One region of the Tepidibacillus sp. LV47 genome, then DNA from elsewhere that is predicted to be linked to it. Evidence: predicted binding sites of a transcription regulator. Region 1 holds the regulator's gene; the other holds the start of a gene.
What was found. Region 1 encodes CtsR, which represses protease genes until heat stress. Its sites were predicted from a motif close to ATGGTCAATAAAGGTCAAACA; they were not measured.
Positions count from the first base shown of each region.

Region 2: the regulator CtsR is predicted to act here: its motif matches at 2,918-2,938, upstream of clpP (ATP-dependent Clp endopeptidase proteolytic subunit ClpP).

Region 1 is NZ_JBLWIF010000009.1:51,859-61,818, reverse strand. It holds gene ACMW72_RS10450 (HAD hydrolase-like protein) at 26-151, shown strand; gene ACMW72_RS10445 (hypothetical protein) at 159-341, shown strand; gene ACMW72_RS10440 (MgtC/SapB family protein) at 364-1,071, shown strand; gene ACMW72_RS10435 (CtsR family transcriptional regulator) at 1,171-1,644, shown strand; gene ACMW72_RS10430 (UvrB/UvrC motif-containing protein) at 1,646-2,182, shown strand; gene ACMW72_RS10425 (protein arginine kinase) at 2,184-3,251, shown strand; gene ACMW72_RS10420 (ATP-dependent Clp protease ATP-binding subunit) at 3,272-5,689, shown strand; gene radA (DNA repair protein RadA) at 5,826-7,196, shown strand; gene disA (DNA integrity scanning diadenylate cyclase DisA) at 7,196-8,272, shown strand; gene ACMW72_RS10405 (phosphatidylserine decarboxylase family protein) at 8,293-8,931, shown strand; gene pssA (CDP-diacylglycerol--serine O-phosphatidyltransferase) at 8,924-9,637, shown strand.
Region 2 is NZ_JBLWIF010000002.1:341,080-351,039, reverse strand. It holds gene ACMW72_RS04845 (ArsJ-associated glyceraldehyde-3-phosphate dehydrogenase) at 1-78, opposite strand, end outside; gene ACMW72_RS04840 (sugar-binding transcriptional regulator) at 167-1,135, opposite strand; gene rpoN (RNA polymerase factor sigma-54) at 1,303-2,628, opposite strand; tRNA gene ACMW72_RS04830 (tRNA-Arg) at 2,699-2,777, shown strand; gene clpP (ATP-dependent Clp endopeptidase proteolytic subunit ClpP) at 3,004-3,603, shown strand; gene cysK (cysteine synthase A) at 3,722-4,642, opposite strand; gene ACMW72_RS04815 (HPr family phosphocarrier protein) at 4,885-5,142, opposite strand; gene whiA (DNA-binding protein WhiA) at 5,197-6,135, opposite strand; gene ACMW72_RS04805 (gluconeogenesis factor YvcK family protein) at 6,152-7,126, opposite strand; gene rapZ (RNase adapter RapZ) at 7,143-8,018, opposite strand; gene ACMW72_RS04795 (ROK family glucokinase) at 8,063-9,022, opposite strand; gene ACMW72_RS04790 (NUDIX hydrolase) at 9,045-9,527, opposite strand; gene trxB (thioredoxin-disulfide reductase) at 9,700-9,960, opposite strand, start outside.

The DNA.
Region 1 (9,960 bases):
TTTCATAAGAGGAAGCAGTTATGCGGTGGTGACAGGCATTCGTGCAATCATTTTTGATTTTGATGGAACACTATTTCAGACAGAAAAATTGGCAATCCCTTCGTTTATAAAAACTTTTGAAACCTGCCAAAAAAAGCTCAAAAAAAGCTAATCGTTATATGTTCGAAAATGAATTAGAGGGAGTAAAAAAACGGGCTGGTGCATTATATCCAGAAGTCAAAGAAACGTTAAACAATTTACCGACGATTGGCTGTGCCTTTGACTTTACAGTTGATCAAGAGTTAATAGGAGCGGTTATAAAAATACAAAGATTTGACCAACTGCCTTATGCTATTCATTAGATTTTGTAAAGGAGTGATTAAAATGACATGGTCAAACGAATATCTGCATATACTTTTTCGTTTAGTTCTTGCAGGACTAATGGGGGGAATTATTGGATTGGAACGAGAGGTAAATAACCACCCAGCAGGATTACGTACGAATATACTTGTAAGCCTTGGGTCAGCATTAATTATGCTTTTATCCATATATGGATTTCAAGATTATTATAATTCCGGAGATAATATGCGCTTAGATCCACAGCGATTACCTGCCCAAGTAATAAGTGGAATCGGTTTTCTTGGAGCAGGAACGATTTTACGCCATGGTTTTACGGTTACAGGTTTGACAACTGCAGCTACGATTTGGGTCGTTTCAGGAATCGGTTTAGCGATTGGCGCAGGTTTTTATTTAGGAGGTATTTTAACGACATTATTTGTTCTCATTAGTCTCATGATTTTGGCAAAACTAGATACCTTTATTATCAAAAAGCGACAATTGGTTGAGATTCGAGTCAATGTCATTGATACCCCTGGAAAATTAGCAGAAATTGCTTCTATATTTGGGCAAAGAAAAATTAATGTAAAAGGCGTCACGATGCATGATGAAGATAAAGAAGACGGAGAACCTCCCTGTGTTAGTATTAATTTTTTAGTAAGAATGCCTAAAAACGAAAATATCCACTTGGTAATCGATACCATTAAGCAAATCCAGGGAGTGAAAGAGGTTTATTATGGTAAAAATAATGAATAGTTTGACGCAAAATATTGCAAAATGGAGAAAAAGATATATAATATAATTAAAGGTCAAAGTTAGTCAAAGTCAGTATGGTCTTTTTGTTTGGAGGACATTATGAGAAATATTTCAGACATCATCGAACAATTCATAAAAGATCTTATAAAAACAAGTGAAACTGGAGAAATTGAGATCCAAAGAAGTGAACTGGCAGAAATGTTTCAATGTGTTCCTTCGCAAATTAATTATGTCTTAAACACAAGGTTCTCATTAGAAAAAGGATTTGTTGTTGAAAGTAAAAGGGGCGGTGGTGGATATATTCGAATTAAAAAATTAAATATCCCAACCGAACAAACATTCTATGATTTTCTCATGAAAGCGATTGGTGAAGAAATTTCTCAATCGACTGCATATGATTTGATCTCTCGTCTTTTAGATGAAGAATTATTGACACAAGAGGAGTTTCTCTTATTTAAATCGATTTTGTCACGAGAGGTTTTGGATTTGCCATTACCCATTCGTGACCAAATACGTGCCAATATATTAAAAGCGATGATTAAAGTCATATTTTCTCGATTAAAGGGGGATTAAAATGCTTTGTGAGAATTGTCATCAACGGCCTGCTACCCTTCATTACACCAAAATCATTAATGGAAAGAAGACGGAATATCATTTGTGTGAACAGTGTGCAAAAGAAAAAGGTGAAATATTCCCTTATGACTTCCCTTACGATACTCCTGAATTCTCTTTCAACAATTTATTATCAGGATTACTTAATTTTGATCCCATTATAAATGGGCATCATCATCCAACATCACTAGAACAATTGCGTTGTCAAACTTGTGGTTTGACTTTTTCTCAATTTAAGAAAACGGGAAAATTTGGTTGTCATGATTGTTATCATCATTTTGAATCTCAATTAGAACCCATTTTTCGCAGAATACATGGAAATAGTCAACACATTGGCAAAGTCCCTCACCGCTCTGGTCACAATTTAAAAATAAAAAAAGAAATTAGCCGCTTAAAAGAACTATTACAACAAAAAGTTCAAAAGGAAGAATTTGAGGAAGCAGCCAAACTTAGAGATCAAATTAAAGAATTGGAATCTAAACTTATAGAAAGAGGTTAGGATGATGGGTTTTAATCGGTTTATTAATCAAGCGCTTAGTGAATGGATGAAAGGTGAAGGTCCTGAATCTGAGATTGTTATTAGTAGCAGGGTTCGCTTGGCGAGGAATCTCAGAAATTATCCTTTTCCTACTTTAGCAACAGATTCTCAAGCAAGCGCAGTAGTTGAAGAAGTCAGGAAAGCATTAGAACAAAAAGAAATGAAGCAAATCAGCCATTTTGAACTGATACAGATGGAAGATTTGACAGAGCTTCAACGAAGAGTTTTAGTTGAGAAACATTTAATTAGCCCAAACTTAGCTCAAGAATCGCGAAAAGGTGCTGTTGCCTTAAGTGAAAATGAATCCATAAGCATCATGATTAACGAAGAGGATCATCTCAGAATTCAATGTTTATATCCAGGATTACAAATCTACGATGCGTGGAAAATGGCAAGTCGAATCGATGACATTTTAGAAGCTAAATTAGATTATGCTTTTGATGAAAAAAGGGGATATTTAACCAGTTGTCCTACGAATGTAGGTACAGGAATCCGAGCCTCGGTGATGCTTCATCTTCCTGCACTAGTCATTAGCGGCCAAATGAATCGTATGATTTCTGCTATTACTCAGGTAGGTCTCACAGTAAGAGGAATCTATGGCGAAGGAAGTGAAGCGTTAGGTAATTTATTCCAAATATCAAATCAAATAACTTTAGGGCAAAGTGAAGAAGATATAATTGAAAACCTTTATGGTGTGGTTAAGCAGCTGATTGACCATGAGAAACAAGCAAGAGCTCATTTACTACGTGATTCTAAAGTTCAAATTGAAGATCGTGTTGGAAGATCATATGGTATCTTACTCCATTCCAAAATCATTGATTCCAAAGAAGCAACAGGGCGGTTATCTGATGTTCGTTTAGGTATTGATTTAAAAATGATTAATGGTTTACCCCCTACAATCTTTAATGAGTTAATGGTCATTACTCAACCAGGTTTTTTACAACATTATGCAGGAGAAATGACTCCTTTTGAAAGGGATATAAAAAGAGCTGATATCATTCGTCAAAAGCTAAGTCAATATTTAAAGTAATTGATGGAGGTGGATTAAAAATGATGTTTGGACGTTTTACAGAAAGATCGCAAAAAGTATTAGCATTGGCTCAAGAAGAAGCGGTTCGCTTAGGACATCATAATATTGGAACTGAACATATTTTGTTAGGACTTGTAAAAGAAGGAGAAGGGATTGCAGCAAAGGCATTGCAAGCTCTTAACATTAGCTTAGAAAAAGTGCAAAAAGAAGTAGAAGCACTTATTGGTAAAGGTCCCGATAAGCCCCTTAGTGTTTCCTATACGCCAAGGGCAAAAAAGGTGATTGAACTATCAATGGATGAGGCAAGAAAGTTGGGGCATACCTATGTTGGCACAGAACATATCCTCTTAGGTTTAATTCGTGAAGGAGAGGGAGTTGCTGCTAGAGTATTAAACAATTTAGGCGTTAGTCTAAATAAAGCTAGACAACAAGTATTGCAACTATTAGGAAATAGTGAAGTGGTTTCATCCAATCAAAGCCATGCTACTCATCATAACACACCTACTCTTGACGAATTAGCACGGGATCTTACCGCTATTGCAAGAGAAGGGGGATTAGATCCAGTTATCGGTCGCGATAAAGAGATTGAAAGGGTCATTCAAGTATTAAGTAGAAGAACGAAAAATAATCCTGTTTTAATCGGCGAACCAGGAGTAGGGAAAACAGCAATAGCAGAAGGATTAGCGCAAAGAATCGTAAACAATGAAATCCCTGAGACCCTTCGGGATAAACGAGTGATGTCTCTTGATATGGGAACTTTAGTAGCAGGCACCAAATACCGTGGTGAATTTGAAGACCGTTTGAAAAAAATTATGGAAGAAATCCGTCAAGCAGGAAATATCATCTTATTTATTGATGAGCTTCATACATTAATCGGTGCTGGCGGGGCTGAAGGTGCAATTGACGCATCCAATATCTTAAAACCCGCATTGGCTCGAGGTGAGTTGCAAGCAATCGGGGCGACAACCTTGGATGAATATCGAAAATATATTGAAAAAGATGCTGCTTTAGAACGCCGCTTCCAACCAATCATGGTTGATGAACCTACTGTAGAGGAAACCATTCAAATCTTAAAAGGATTAAGGGATAAATACGAAGCCCACCATCGAGTAAAGATTACAAATGAAGCGATTGAGGCAGCCGTTCGTTTATCTGACCGTTATATTACCGATCGTTTTCTTCCAGATAAAGCAATTGACCTGATCGATGAAGCTGCATCAAAAGTTCGCTTAGTAAGTTACACCGTTCCACCAAATTTAAAAGAATTAGAAGCAAAATTAGCTGAGGTGAAAAAGGAAAAAGAAGCCGCTGTTCAAAGTCAAGAATTTGAGAAAGCAGCTGCATTAAGGGATAAAGAACAACAATTAAAAGAAGAATTAGAAAGAACAAAAAATGAGTGGAAAGAACATCAAGGTAGGACAGATACGGAAGTAACCGTAGAAGATATCGCGCAAGTCGTATCTAGCTGGACTGGAATTCCAGTGAACAAGATTAACGAAGAAGAATCAGAACGTCTACTTAAAATGGAAGAAATTCTTCATAAGCGGGTCATTGGTCAGGAAGAAGCAGTTAAGGCGATTTCAAGAGCTATTCGCAGAGCTAGAGCAGGATTAAAAGATCCAAAAAGACCTATTGGTTCATTCATCTTCCTTGGTCCAACAGGTGTTGGGAAAACCGAATTAGCTAGAGCTCTAGCAGAAGCAATGTTTGGTGACGAGAATGCAATTATTCGGATTGATATGTCCGAGTATATGGAAAAACATTCCACAGCCCGCCTTATAGGTGCACCTCCAGGATATGTAGGATACGAAGAAGGTGGGCAATTAACGGAAAAAGTAAGGAGGAAACCATATTCTGTTGTACTATTAGATGAGATTGAAAAAGCACACCCTGAAGTATTTAATATATTACTTCAGGTTTTAGAAGATGGGCGTTTAACCGATGGGAAAGGACGAACGGTTGATTTTCGCAATACCATCATCATTATGACCTCGAATGTTGGCGCAGAAATGATTAAGAAAAACACTGGGCTTGGTTTTAAAACCCGTACAGTGGAACAAGATTATGATAATATGAAAGAACGGGTGATGGAAGAATTAAAACGAACTTTTCGCCCGGAGTTTTTAAATCGTTTGGATGAAATTATCGTCTTCCACTCTTTAAGCGAAGAACATATTAAACAAATCGCCACACTTCTTGCAGAACAATTAAGAAAAAGACTTATTGAATTTGGAGTAGACTTTGAATTAACTGAAGCTGCAAAAGATTTCTTAGCAAAAGAAGGATATGATCCCAATTTTGGAGCTCGTCCATTACGTCGAGCCATTCAAAAACATATAGAAGATAAACTATCAGAGGAATTATTAAAAGGAACGATCACAAAAGGGGATAAAGTTACGATTGATGTAGAGAACGGTGAATTAGTCGTAAAGAAATAAGAATTGCATAAAATGAATGAGCTCCCAAGTGGAGCTCATTTTTTTGTGCAAAGATTCTTTTCATTTATTCACCTTTATTATATGATTATTCAATATGGAATGTTAAATGCTTTTACAAAGAAAGGGAAGTGGAATCGTGGCAAGAGTTAAGTCAAGTTTTGTTTGCCAAGAGTGTGGATATGAGAGTCCAAAGTGGTTAGGTAAATGCCCCAGCTGTCAATCTTGGAACAGTATGGTCGAGGAAATGAAAAACGATTATTCTAAAACCAATCACTTATCGATCTCATCATCAAATAAACCACAGCCCATTTCCCGTATAAATATGGAAGAGGAGCTAAGAATAAATACTAATATACATGAATTAAATCGTGTATTAGGCGGAGGAATTGTACCTGGTTCCCTAATTCTCGTTGGCGGAGATCCGGGAATTGGTAAATCCACATTGCTTTTACAGACTTCTCAAAGCATTGCAAAACAAGGTCATTCCATATTGTATGTTTCAGGAGAGGAATCAGTAAAACAAATTAAACTACGCTCTACGCGTTTGAATATTCATTCTGACCAACTTTACGTGATTACAGAGAATCAACTAGAACAAATTGAAAGCGTAATATTAGAGCTTAAGCCCGAGGTCGTAATCATCGACTCCATTCAAACTATATATCATTCGCAAATTGCTTCAGCACCTGGAAGTGTTGCACAGGTTCGTGAGTCTACCGCACATCTTATGAGACTGGCAAAGAGCAATGGAATTGCAATTTTTATCGTAGGACATGTAACAAAACAGGGGGAAATTGCTGGTCCGAGATTATTGGAACATATGGTAGATACAGTTTTATATTTTGAAGGAGAAAGACATCATACTTATCGAGTCCTTCGTAGTGTCAAAAATCGTTTTGGATCGACTAATGAAATTGGAATCTTTGAAATGAAAGAAAATGGTCTTGTTGAAGTTGAAAATCCATCAGAATTATTTTTGTCACAGCGTCCAATCGGTATTGCTGGTTCTGCTGTTGTTAGTAGTATGGAAGGAACAAGACCCGTTTTAGTTGAAATTCAAGCTCTTCTCTCATCAACAAGTTTTGTTACCCCTCGAAGAATGGCAACAGGTGTAGATCAACAAAGGGTAGCGCTAATTATGGCCGTGTTAGAAAAAAGGATTGGTATGTTTTTACAAAATCAAGATGCGTATGTTAATGTAGCAGGTGGTGTGAAACTAGCTGAACCAGCCATTGATTTAGCGATAGCCATTAGTATTGCTTCTAGTTTTCGTGACCAAGCCACCAATCCATACGATGTATTTATTGGCGAAATTGGTTTAACAGGTGAAGTTCGAGGTGTATCACGAATCGAACAACGAGTGAAAGAAGCCAAAAAATTAGGGTTTAAACGTGTGATCATACCAGCCAAAAATTTAAAAGGGTGGAATCTACCAGCTGAGATTGAGATTATAGGGGTTAACACCGTTGCTGAAGCGTTAGAAATTGCTTTGGGAGGAAATATGTGATGAGTAAGGATATAAAAAGAGAAGAATTTATTATGAATGTTTTAAAGCTGGTAGCTCCTGGAACCTTCTTTCGTGAGGGTTTAGATAATGTATTAAGAGCAAAAACAGGAGCTTTAATCGTTGTTGGTTATAGTAATGAAGTAATGGAACTTGTTGATGGTGGATTTTCTATTAATTGCGATTTTACTCCTGCTCATTTATATGAGTTAGCAAAAATGGATGGAGCGATCATAATAAGTGATGACCTAAAAAAAATATTGTATGCCAATACCCATCTTAATCCTGATTCTTCGATTCCATCTTCGGAAACGGGAATCAGGCATCGAACTGCTGAACGAGTTGCAAAGCAAACTGGCCATTTGGTCATCTCCATTTCCCAACGAAGAAATGTTATTACATTGTATCAAGGAAATTATCGCTATTCCTTAAAAGATATTGGTGTGATTCTAACAAAAGCCAATCAAGCGATTCAAACCTTGGAAAAATATAAATCGGTATTAGATCAGGCATTGACCAATTTATCCGCGATGGAATTTGAAGAATTAGTCACCTTAAACGATGTGGTCTCTGTTATACAACGAATTGAAATGGTACAACGGATAAAGAGTGAAATTGAAATGTATATCCAGGAACTAGGAACAGAAGGACGTTTAATTAGTATGCAATTAGAAGAATTAGTTGCCAATATTGATCATGAAGCCTATCTACTCATCAAAGATTACCAAAAGGGAAAAGAGGATGATAGCAAGAAAATATTAATGGAATTAAAAAAATTAAGCTCTGATGAATTATTAGAAAGCACTCATATTGTTCGCATATTAGGTTATTCCAGTAATACAAATATACAAGAGGAACCTGTTTATCCAAGAGGTTATCGTATTCTAAGTAGAATTCCAAAACTTCCCGCAGCGATTATTCATAATTTAGTTGAACAATTTGAGAATTTATCGCAAGTATTAATGGCGACGATTGAAGAATTAGATGAAGTTGACGGTATTGGAGAAGTAAGGGCTAGAGCGATTAAAGAAGGATTAAAAAGAATTCAAGAACAAGTATTTATTGATCGGCACATTTGATTGGATGAAGAGGTGAGCATATGAAAGACCATGTATTGATTAGAGAGGGATTGCCTACTTTAGGAGTATTACTTATTTTTACTGTTATTTTATACTTGCTTTATCCTGCGTTAGCGGTAATTGGAATTGGACTTATTCTGTATGTCTTATTTTTTTTTAGAGACCCCAAAAGAACCATTACAATCGATGACAAACTAGTTTTGGCGCCAGCAGATGGATTAGTCACCAATATTGAGAAAGTCTTTGAACCTCAATATTTACAAGAAGAAGCAATTCGGGTAAGTATATTTATGAGCCCTTTTGATGTTCATGTGAATCGCAGCCCCATTTCAGGTACGGTTAACTATCTTGAATACCGGAAAGGGGAATTTATCTCGGCAACAAAATCAGAAAGTCACGAGGTCAATGAAAAGAATTTTATTGGCATCACCAATGGGAAGAGGAAAGTTCTCGTTGTGCAAATCGCAGGAATTATGGCAAGGAGAATCGTAAATTGGACAAAAATGGATCAAAATTTGACCCAAGGTGAAAAGATCGGAATGATTAAATTTAGTTCAGGAACCCAAATATACCTTCCCTGTTCAACCGAGATTCTAGTGAAAAAAGGAGAAAAAATACAAGCAGGGAAAACAATTATCGGGAGGTTTGCAAATGATTAACCGTATTCTTCCCAGTTTATTCACTGTTGGGAACTTGTTTTTGGGGATTATTTCGATTATTTTAGCGTTTGATAACAACGTTGAATACGCGGCCATTATGGTGATTATCGGAATGTTGTTAGATGGACTGGATGGAAGAATTGCAAGGCTTCTTCACACCCAAAGCGAATTTGGCAAGGAGTTAGACTCATTATCGGATGTGATTTCATTTGGTGTGGCACCAGCATTTATTATGTATGTCGCCGCTTTACATGAAATGGGGGCTTTAGGTTGGGGAGTCACTGCTCTTTTTCCTATTGCTGGGGCTTTAAGACTAGCAAGGTTTAATGTAAGCTCTGGCGTACCTGGTTATTTTACAGGGTTACCGATTACTGCTGCTGGTGGCGTTCTTGCAACAATGACACTATACCATCACGTATTTCCACCGATTGCGTTGCCATTAGCGATGATTTTTTTATCTTATTTAATGGTAAGTAATATCAAATATCCTAATTTTAAAAAAGTAGGAATTCCCAAAACCGCTTACTTTGTAACTCCATTTATCATCTTAATCGTTGTTTACTTAGCCAAAAAATATCCTGTTCAATTTCCTAAGGTCGTTTTCTTACCCTTAGTCATTTATGCACTACTTGGCGTTCATAGGGCGATCTTTCGAAAAAGGAAAAATCCATTTTTAGAGGATGATTATGAATCTGAGGTAGAATAAAATGAAGATTTCATTCATAAATTGAAGGGGCAGCGAAATTGCTCCTTTTTTTTACGCTCTCTTTTCAAACATATAATGGCTTGTATGTTCTAACGCTGATCCCTCGCGTTTTTTCTTGAATAAACATTCGGTAGGAAATCGCTTAACGAAAGTCGCAGCTTATAGAACATACAAACCTTTTTTCATTTGATTTTATTGAAGACAAATTGGAAAATAGCTCTCTTAGTTTGATATATTGACTTTATGCTTTAAAATATGCTAATATATTATTTTTAATTTTGACATGATATTTCAAATGTGATAAAATGTAAATATATTTTAGC
Region 2 (9,960 bases), on a different contig from region 1:
AATATCAGGATTGTTTAATGCGGCACGGAAAACATTTCTCCCGATACGACCAAAACCGTTAATACCAACCTTAACCATATTTATTCCTCCTTCTGATATTCATTGATTTTATATGAAAACTATACTCCAATAAAATCAATGGAAAGTATAGTTTCTTGGCAATGAATCATAAATGATTCAAAATCTCTCTGGCAGCTCCTTCGTCTGTCACCAACATTTGCTTGATATTATGACGGAGCACAGATAGGATCGCTAGCGCTTTGCTTTTTCCACCTGCAACGGCAATAATATGAGGGATATGGACCAAATCATCTAAAGTTAGTCCAATCGTATTCATCTTATAGACGATATTCCCATCTTGATCAAAGTAATAACCAAATGCCTCCCCTACTGCTTTTTTGTCTTCAAGAAGTTGCATAATCTCAGCGGGCATTCTTCTTCGAATCCCCATAATTTTAGCTTGACCAATTCCATGAACCACAATTCTTGCAGAACGAATCACAGCTAAAACTTCTTGTACGTGTTCTTCATTGATGAGGAAATGATACGTTTCCTCGCTTAGTTGATCGGGTACATGAAGCAATCGATAAGAACCACCCGTTTTTTTCGCCATAATCGAAACCAATGTATTGGCCAAGTATTCATGATTCTCACCAATTCCACCTCTGGCTGGAACAAACAATACCGAATGTAAATGAGGGTGTTCCGGCATCATTTCAGCAACCTCAGCAATAGTTGATCCGCCTGTTAAAGCAACGATGTCTTTCTCTTTCATATATTGTCTCATTAGATGTGCTGCCGCTCGGCCAAGTTCTTTTTTTACAAACGGGTCCGTATCTACATCTCCCGCTACGACAATCACTTTTTTTAATTGGAGTTTATTTTGCAATTCATTTTCTAAATCATTAAGACCAAATAATTTTCGAATATATGGAGAAACTTTATGTAAAACTTCAACTCCATCTTGGCTTAATTTCATGCCAAGATTATCTACTTCAATGAGACCTTGTTGCTTTAAAAAATCAACTTCAGAACGTAAGATTCGCTCGCTGATTCCAAGGGATTGAGACAAACTTCTTCTGCCTATCGGTTGCATCATCGAGACAAAATATAAAATTTTATAACGTTTTTTCATCACTTCTAAGAGATCAGGTACTAACTTTAATTGAAGTTGTAATAAATCCAATGTAAACGTCTCCTTGGTCTAAAATAGTCCCGCATTTACATATTATGTCCCACAGAGGGCAAAAAAAATTCATTTCTCATATTCATCATAGCGAGAAATGAAGCAAATAGCAACCCCTAATTATATCTTTTACGTTTAGATGAAGCTGGAATCCCTAGCTCCTCTCTATATTTTGCAACTGTTCTCCGTGATATTTCAATTCCTTGTTGTTGAAGAAGCTCCGTTAGCATTTGGTCAGAATAAGGTTTTCTTTTATCTTCTTTTTCAATCCATTCTTTCAGTTGTTTTTTTACTTCGTTAACAGAGGTAACTTCTCCGTTACTCGAAGTAATTCCATGACTAAAAAAGAATTTAAGTTCAAAGGTTCCTTTCGGTGTATGGATATACTTATTCGCAATTGCGCGACTTACCGTTGATTCATGAATTCCTGTTTTTTCCGCAATATCTTTTAATGTAAGCGGTTTTAATTGATTCGTTTGAAAAAAAACCTTTTGAGCCTCGATAATCTCTCTCGTCACTCTATAAAGAGTATCCCTTCTTCTTTCAATGCTTTTAATTAGCCATGTGGCTTGATTCCATTTGTCCATCACAAATTTCACTGCTTCCTTATCATCACGCCTTTGTTCAATCACTTGGGAATAATAAGGATTCATACGAAGACGGGGAATGAGTGTATCATTCACAATAATGATCAATTCTCCTTCGATTTCTTCTACAAAAATATCAGGTAAGATATAACGAGTTTCCCCTTTTGCAAAACCAAATGCTGGCCTTGGTTTTAATGTCGTTAATAAATCAGCAATTTGCTCAACTTCTTCAACTGATATTTTCATCCTTTGGGCAATTTTCGTATACCTTTTTTCCGCCAAATCGGCAAGATGATTTTTGACCACTTGAGCAGCCTTTTCGTCAAAGGGTTCCATCTGTTTTAGTTGAATGAGCAAAAATTCTTGTAAGTCTCTTGAACCAATGCCAATGGGATCAAAGGATTTTAGTAAAGTAAGCGTTTGCTCTACTTCTTCTTTTGACACCTTAAGTAACTCGGAAACTTCTTCTAATGACATGGTGAAATAACCCATTTCATTTAGATTCCCAATTAAAAAAGTTAAAATCCTAAACCTTTTGCTGTCTAAATTAGATAATCTTGCCTGTTGCAATAAATAATCTTCTAGGCTGTCTTCTTTTGCAGCAATTGTATCCCAGATGTTCCTTTCTTCATCCTTTAAATAGGTTAACGAGCCGATCCACCGGCTATTTTGATAAAGATAGCGAAATCGTTCCATTTCCTTATCATCGATTTCAAGGACTGGGTTTTCTACAATCTGTTCTTGAATATATTCAACCAGCTCAATCACTGGATATTGTAGTATTGTAATCGCTTGACGCAATTCTTTGGTCATGATGAGCTTTTGCGTTTGTTGTTGGTATAGTCCATATTCCATCAGCATGATATCACCTGATCCAAGGTTGATTTTTCTTTCTTTTGATTGTATAATAAGGGTTGTCGCAATTGCGCTCGTAGCTCAGTTGGATAGAGCACTGGCCTCCGGAGCCAGGTTTTGCGGGGGTTCGAGTCCCTCCGAGCGCGCCATTTTTTATCTAAAAATTACATTACGAATCATCAAAACAGAGCTTAAAACAGGCTCTTTTTTTTATTTAATCTAGCTAAGTTTGTAAGTTTATTTTATCAAAAAAAGGATAAAATAGTTATGGTAAATTTCCTCAATCTTATGTTTGACCTTTTTTGACCAATAAGGTATGATAATAATATAAAAAATAGTCTCATAAAAGAACCTTTAAAAGGAGGAGCTTATAGAATGAGTTATTATGTACCTTATGTTATTGAACAAACCAATCGCGGGGAACGGGCTTATGACATCTATTCAAGACTACTAAAAGACCGCATTATCTTTTTAGGTAGTGCCATTGATGATGCTGTAGCCAATTCTGTTGTTGCCCAATTATTATTCTTGGAATCAGAAAATCCTGATAAAGATATTTATCTATATATTAATTCTCCTGGTGGATCGATTACCGCTGGTATGGCTATCTATGATACCATGCAATTTATCAAAGCAGATGTATCTACGATTGCCATTGGAATGGCAGCCTCAATGGGGGCATTCCTCTTAGCGGCCGGTGCAAAAGGAAAACGTTATGCGTTGCCAAATAGTGAAATCATGATTCATCAACCTCTCGGTGGAACACAAGGTTCAGCAAGTGATATTGAAATCCATGCGAAACGTATCCTTGATATGAAAAAACGCTTAAATCAAATTCTAAGTGAACGAACTGGGCAACCCCTTGAGAAAATTGAAAGAGATACCGATCGAGATAATTTCCTTACTGCTGAAGAAGCAAAAGCATATGGACTCATTGATGAGATTATAACTTCCGCTCCAAAAGCGAAGAAATAACTGATTGGAAGAGTCCCCTATTGCCATAAAAATAGGTTTGTATATTCCAACACTTATGGAATATACAAACCTAACTTACAAGCCATCTCATGTTTTTTTTTCATTTTATTTGTTACTTTTATTCCTCGAATTGATAAAGAGGGGTACTAAGATAACGCTCTCCGGTACTTGGTGCGATCACCACCACATTTTTTCCTTTTCCTAAACGTTTCGCCACTTTTTTTGCTGCAAATACAGCTGCTCCAGTCGAAATCCCACCTAAAATCCCTTCGTTTCTCGCTAATTCTCTAGCTGTTGCAAACGCTTCTTCTGTTGTAACTTGAATGATTTCATCGTAGATTTTTGTATTTAATGTTTTTGGGATAAATCCTGGACCTAAGCCTTGTAACTTATGAGGCCCTGGTTTTCCTCCAGACAATACAGGTGAATCCTTAGGTTCTACCCCAATAATCTGAACTTGGGGAATACGTTCTCTTAAAACTTCACCTACTCCAGTAATCGTTCCCCCTGTACCGATCCCTGCTACAAAAGCGTCGATTTTTCCATCCATTTGCTCAAGGATTTCTTTTGCTGTGGTTAATCGATGTACTTTGGGGTTGGAAGGATTTTCAAATTGGCGCAGTAAAAAATACCCTTTCTCTTTTGCTAATTGTTCGGCCACTTTTACCGCTCCCGGCATTCCTTCTGCCCCTGGAGTTAAGATCAGTTCTGCTCCATAAGCGCGTAAAAGGTTTTTTCGCTCGTTGCTCATCGTTTCAGGCATAACAAATACAGCACGATATCCTTTAGCAGCAGCGACCATCGCTGCCCCAATCCCTGTATTCCCGCTCGTTGCTTCAATAATCGTATCTCCTGGTTTTAATTTTCCTTCTGATTCAGCATCCAGTATCATTTGCATGGCGATACGATCCTTTACACTTCCGCCAGGATTCATATACTCTAATTTTATGTAGATGTCTGCATGATTTTCATCATTACGTTGTAATTTGACGATTGGCGTTTCGCCAATCAATTCAACAATATGATTCGCTACTTTCATTTTCTCTATCTCCTTTTACTTATTTTTCCATTATACTATTAATCTCTTTCCCATCTGTCAATAATCCAATGTGCTAAAATGGCTTGCATGATTCTAACGCGCTCCGATACCTCGCAGCTTTCCATGAAAAAACAGTCGGAGGGAAGGCTCGCTCGCTAAAGTCGCGCTTACAAAATCATACAAGCCAAGCTTAGTGTTTGTATATTCCATAAGAGTTGGAATATACCAGCATTTCCAACATGTTATTCTTCTTTACTTAATAATTCTGTTAATTTTTCAACGGCTTGCTCTTCGTCACTACCTTCAGCAATAATCGTTATTTCTGCTCCATTATTAATGGCCAAACTCATAATTCCCATAATGCTTTTCGCATTTACTCTTTTGTCTTCTCTTTCAACAGTAATTTCCGAAGAATATCGATTTGCTTCTTGAACAAATAATGCAGCAGGTCGAGCCCGCAAACCCGTTTTTAGTTTCACAATAACTGTACTTTTGACCATCGTTACGTCCCCCTGTTTCATTCTTTTCGTTATTATACCATGACTTTAAAAAAATTACTGATGACTCCGTAATTTGTTCGCAATTTCGTCTAATTTTCTCAAGCGATGATTAATTCCTGATTTACTTACCTTTCCACTTGGAATGAGTTGACCTAATTCGGTAAGGTTTAATTCTGGATAACGCAATCTTAATTCTGCGATTTCTTTTAACTTAACTGGCAAATTCTCTAAACCAATTTCTTTATCGATTAATTTTATATTTTCAATCTGCCTCATGGCAGCTCCGATCGTTTTATTTAAATTCGCCGTTTCACAATTGACCAAACGATTTACAGAATTCCGCATATCTTTGACAATACGGACATCCTCAAATTTGAATAAAGCTTGATGTGCACCAATATTGCTAAGGAACTCCGTGATTTTTTCCCCTTCTTTAATATACATAAAATAACCTTTCTTACGTTCTGTCCATTTTGCATTTAAGCCAAATTCATTACATAAATTACAAAGATCGACGACATGGTTATAATCATTTGAGGAGATTTCTAAGTGATAGGAAGAACTTTCTGGATGATTGATGGAGCCTCCTGCTAAGAATGCGCCGCGAAGATAAGCCCTTTTACTATCCGTATCAGGAATAATACTCTTTTTAATCCCTGGGTAGAACGTAAACCCTTTTTCAGCAATCGCTAGTTCGTTTAAGATTTCTTCAATCTTAACCGGAATACGGACTAAATAAATATTGTTTTTCTTCAATCTCATCTTTTTTCGAACTAATAATTCTGCATGAATTTGAAAAAGGTCTTTGATCAGGGTATAGATTTTTCTAGCGATCGCCGCGTTTTCAGTCATGATTTCCAATTTGATTTGTTGGTTGCTGACTTGAACACTGCCATTCATTTTAACAATCGCAGATAGTTCAGCCAGTTTTGATTTCCGGTCTTCCCCAAAGACATAGGTGAGCTCTTTTTTTGTTTCGGAAGCAAAGGACATCAAGATCACCTCAATTCTATTTGCTTGCTTGCTTCCCTTCTCCCTCTAAAATCGTAAGAATTCGTTCGCTTAATTTATCAGCATTATGGCGGACATACTTTTTATATGTTAAAAATTGATCTGCCACAACCTGATACCCTTGAGATAAGAGAAGCTCTTTATTTGCTGTAACTGGTTCCGCCCCTTTATGCCGATAACGTTCAATAATTTCTTGAGAAATTTTTCCCTCGTGCACAATAACCACATCAATAAAGCGCTTTCCAACATGTTTTTCTACTGCCCTTACATGATCAATCGCTTGATAATGATCCGTTTCTCCAGGTTGGGTCATGACATTGCAAATAAAAATTTTCTTCCCTTTTGCGGATAAAATCGCATTTTGAATGCCTTTTACGAGAAGATTAGGAATAATGCTGGTATAAAGGCTACCTGGGCCAATTAAAATCCCGTCAGCTGTTAAAATCGCCTCAACCGCTTCATCCAATGGTTCAACATCGCGAGGTTCAATAAATACCTGTTGAATAGCTTTCCCCGTTTTTGGAATACTTGATTCTCCTTTTATTCTTGTGCCATCCGTATATTCAGCAATTAAAGAGACTTTCTGTAAGGTTGCAGGAAGGACTTTCCCTTTAACAGCTAAAACGCGGCTTAATTCTTTAATCGCAGAAAAAAAATCACCAGTTATATCCTGTAAAGCAGCTAGTAACAAGTTTCCCAAATTATGCCCTGCCAGCCCTTCCCCATGTTGAAAGCGGTATTGTAAAACTTTCTCCAACAAAGGTTCGGTATCGGCAAGGGAAACAAGGACATTACGAATATCTCCTGGAGGAAGCATATCTAGCTCATCTCGCAGTTTTCCTGAACTGCCACCATCATCAGAAACCGTTACAATCGCTGTGATATCCAGATTTTTTTTCTTTAACCCCCTTAAAATGGCAGATAACCCTGTTCCTCCTCCTATGGCTACAACCTTATATGGTTTCACTCTCATTGATTTGATCTCCTTATCATCGGTCTTTTTCAATATCACGATGTTGAACACTTACATTCCAGTCTTTTTCAAGTGAATGGGCAATATATTCTGCAATTGCAACAGAGCGATGCTTTCCCCCTGTACAGCCAATTGCAATGACGAGTTGACTTTTCCCTTCTTTTTGATATTTTGGTACAAGGAAATGAAGGAAATCCGTTAATTTAGTAATAAACTCTTGGGTTTCAGACCATTTCATCACATATTCATAAACAGGCTGATCTAAACCTGTTTGCGGACGCAATGAATCTACATAATGAGGATTTGCCAAAAAGCGAACATCAAAAACAAGATCCGCATCGATTGGGATTCCATACTTAAACCCAAAGGAAACCACATAAATGAATAAGCGATTTTTTTCTATTTCACCAAATCGAGCAATGATTTTTTCCCTTAATTGACTCGGTTTTAATGCACTTGTATCAATAAGATCACTTGCTTTTCCCTTTAATTCTTCAAGTAATTTCCTTTCTAAAATGATTCCTTCAATTGGCGATGAATTTGAAGATAAAGGATGTCTTCTTCTAGTTTCTTTATATCGACGAAGGAGTGTCTTATCATCTGCATCTAAAAAGAGAATTTGATAACGGATACCTTCAAGTTTATCAAGTGCCTTTAAAGCTTCTGATAAATTCTCAAAAAACTCTCGACCCCTTAAATCGATCACTAAGGCAACTTTATTGATTTTACCACCGGATTGAATCATTAAATCAACAAAGGTAGGAAGAAAGACAGGTGGTAAATTATCGACACAGAAAAAGCCAATATCCTCCAAACTTTGAATGGCAACTGTTTTTCCTGCACCTGACATTCCTGTAATAATAATTAAATGAATTGGACCCGATTCACTCATTTTATTCACCCTCGTCTCTCATATCTACGGCTTCTTTATACAACTTATACATGAAAAAGTGCAGCTGCTCCAATTATTCCCGCAGTATTTCCTAAAGTTGCCGGTACAATCTGAACATTTTTTACAATATTTTTTAATCCATGTTGATAAAACGCTTCGCGAATGGGTTCAAATAAAATATTTCCAGCTTTTGAAACCCCGCCGCCAATGATGATGATCTCAGGATCAAACAAATTAGCAACTGTAGCTAATGCTTTTCCTAAAAGGTAAGCTGCCTCTTTTACGATCGCCATCGCTTCTTTATCCTTTTCTTTTGCGGCATCTAAAACACTTTTTGCCGTAATCTCATCTAATTTTCCTTTGTATCTTTCCGTAAGTATTGAATCTTTTTCCTTCGCAACGACTTCTTTTGCCATGCGAATGATACCTGTTGCAGAAGATACGGTTTCTAAACAACCCACATTGCCGCAACCACAAACGATTCCCTTATCGGAGATGGGGATATGCCCTAATTCTGCAGCCATCCCATTTTTACCATGGAGGATTTTCCCATCCACGATAATTCCTCCACCAATTCCTGTACCGATCGTTGCCATTATCACATGTTTAAATCCTTTTCCCGCTCCAACCCAAGCTTCACCAATGGCAGCAACATTTGCATCATTTTCAATTTTTACAGGAATCAGCAACTCATTCTCCAAAATTTGCTTTATGGATAAATCCTTCCATTTGAGATTTGGAGCCATGCGAACAATTCCAGCGTCAATATCGAGGAGCCCTGGTATTCCCATTCCCATTCCTTTTACTTGTTCCCACGTTAAGCCAAAATCTGAGGCGATTTTTCTTACATTTTGGACAATATCGTCAATAATGGCTTGGTACCCATCTTTGGTACGCGTAGGAATCTCTGTCTCAAAAATAAGCTCTCCTATTTTCGAGATCAAACCCATTTTAATGGTTGTACCACCTAAATCAACACCTACATAAATTTCTTTCTTTTCCATCGCTATTCCCCATTCTATTTTTTTATACTGTAAGTACTTTTTGTTTATAAATAGGATCGAGATGGTAAGAGATTAAATCATAATCAGGTGTATAGATAAACTTTCCCGTAATGACTTGATCTGATGAAAAAATGTGTTCAAAATAAATATTATCACCTTTAGCTTTAGGTAAAGAAAGTACTTGATTCATATTTATCCATTCAAGAGTTCCTTCTTCACAATCCTTTTTTAATGTTCCACGAAATTCGGTTGCATAATAGGTAAACAGCATCCATTCCTCAACTAACTCTCCATTATTTTCGATAATGATGGAAAAAATTCCTCGAAGTTGAGGATTTTCTAAAATTAGATTTGTTTCTTCATAAAATTCTCTTTTCACCGACTCTTGAAGGCTTTCTTTTGGTTCGACTTTGCCACCAGGTACCACCCACCAACCTCGTTTAGGCTTTTGTAACATTAAGATCTGGTCCCCTCTTTGCAAAATACAATTTGTTACTCTTTTCACAAGATTCACCTCTATTACAAGAATAGCACCTTTTTAGTATATTAACAATCTTTCTCCTTTAATACTGGCGTTTAAAAAATGTGTTTGTATATTCCATAAGCACTGATCTTTCGTCAAAAAAAAGAGGCATGGTTATCTACCATGCACACATTGATATACTGTAAACCATTGATTATTCTTGATCCTCTAGGCTTTCGATATAATGTTGTGCAGCCATCGCTGCAATACTTCCATCTCCAGTAGCCGTTACGACTTGGCGAAGTTGTTTCTCTCTGACATCTCCTGCAGCAAAGATTCCAGAAATTTTTGTTTCCATATTTTCATTGGTTAAAATATACCCAGCCTCATTAGTGATACCAAGATTCTGAAATGGCTCTGTCATTGGGTCCATTCCAACATAGATAAATACACCTTGTACAGGTAAATCTTTGAT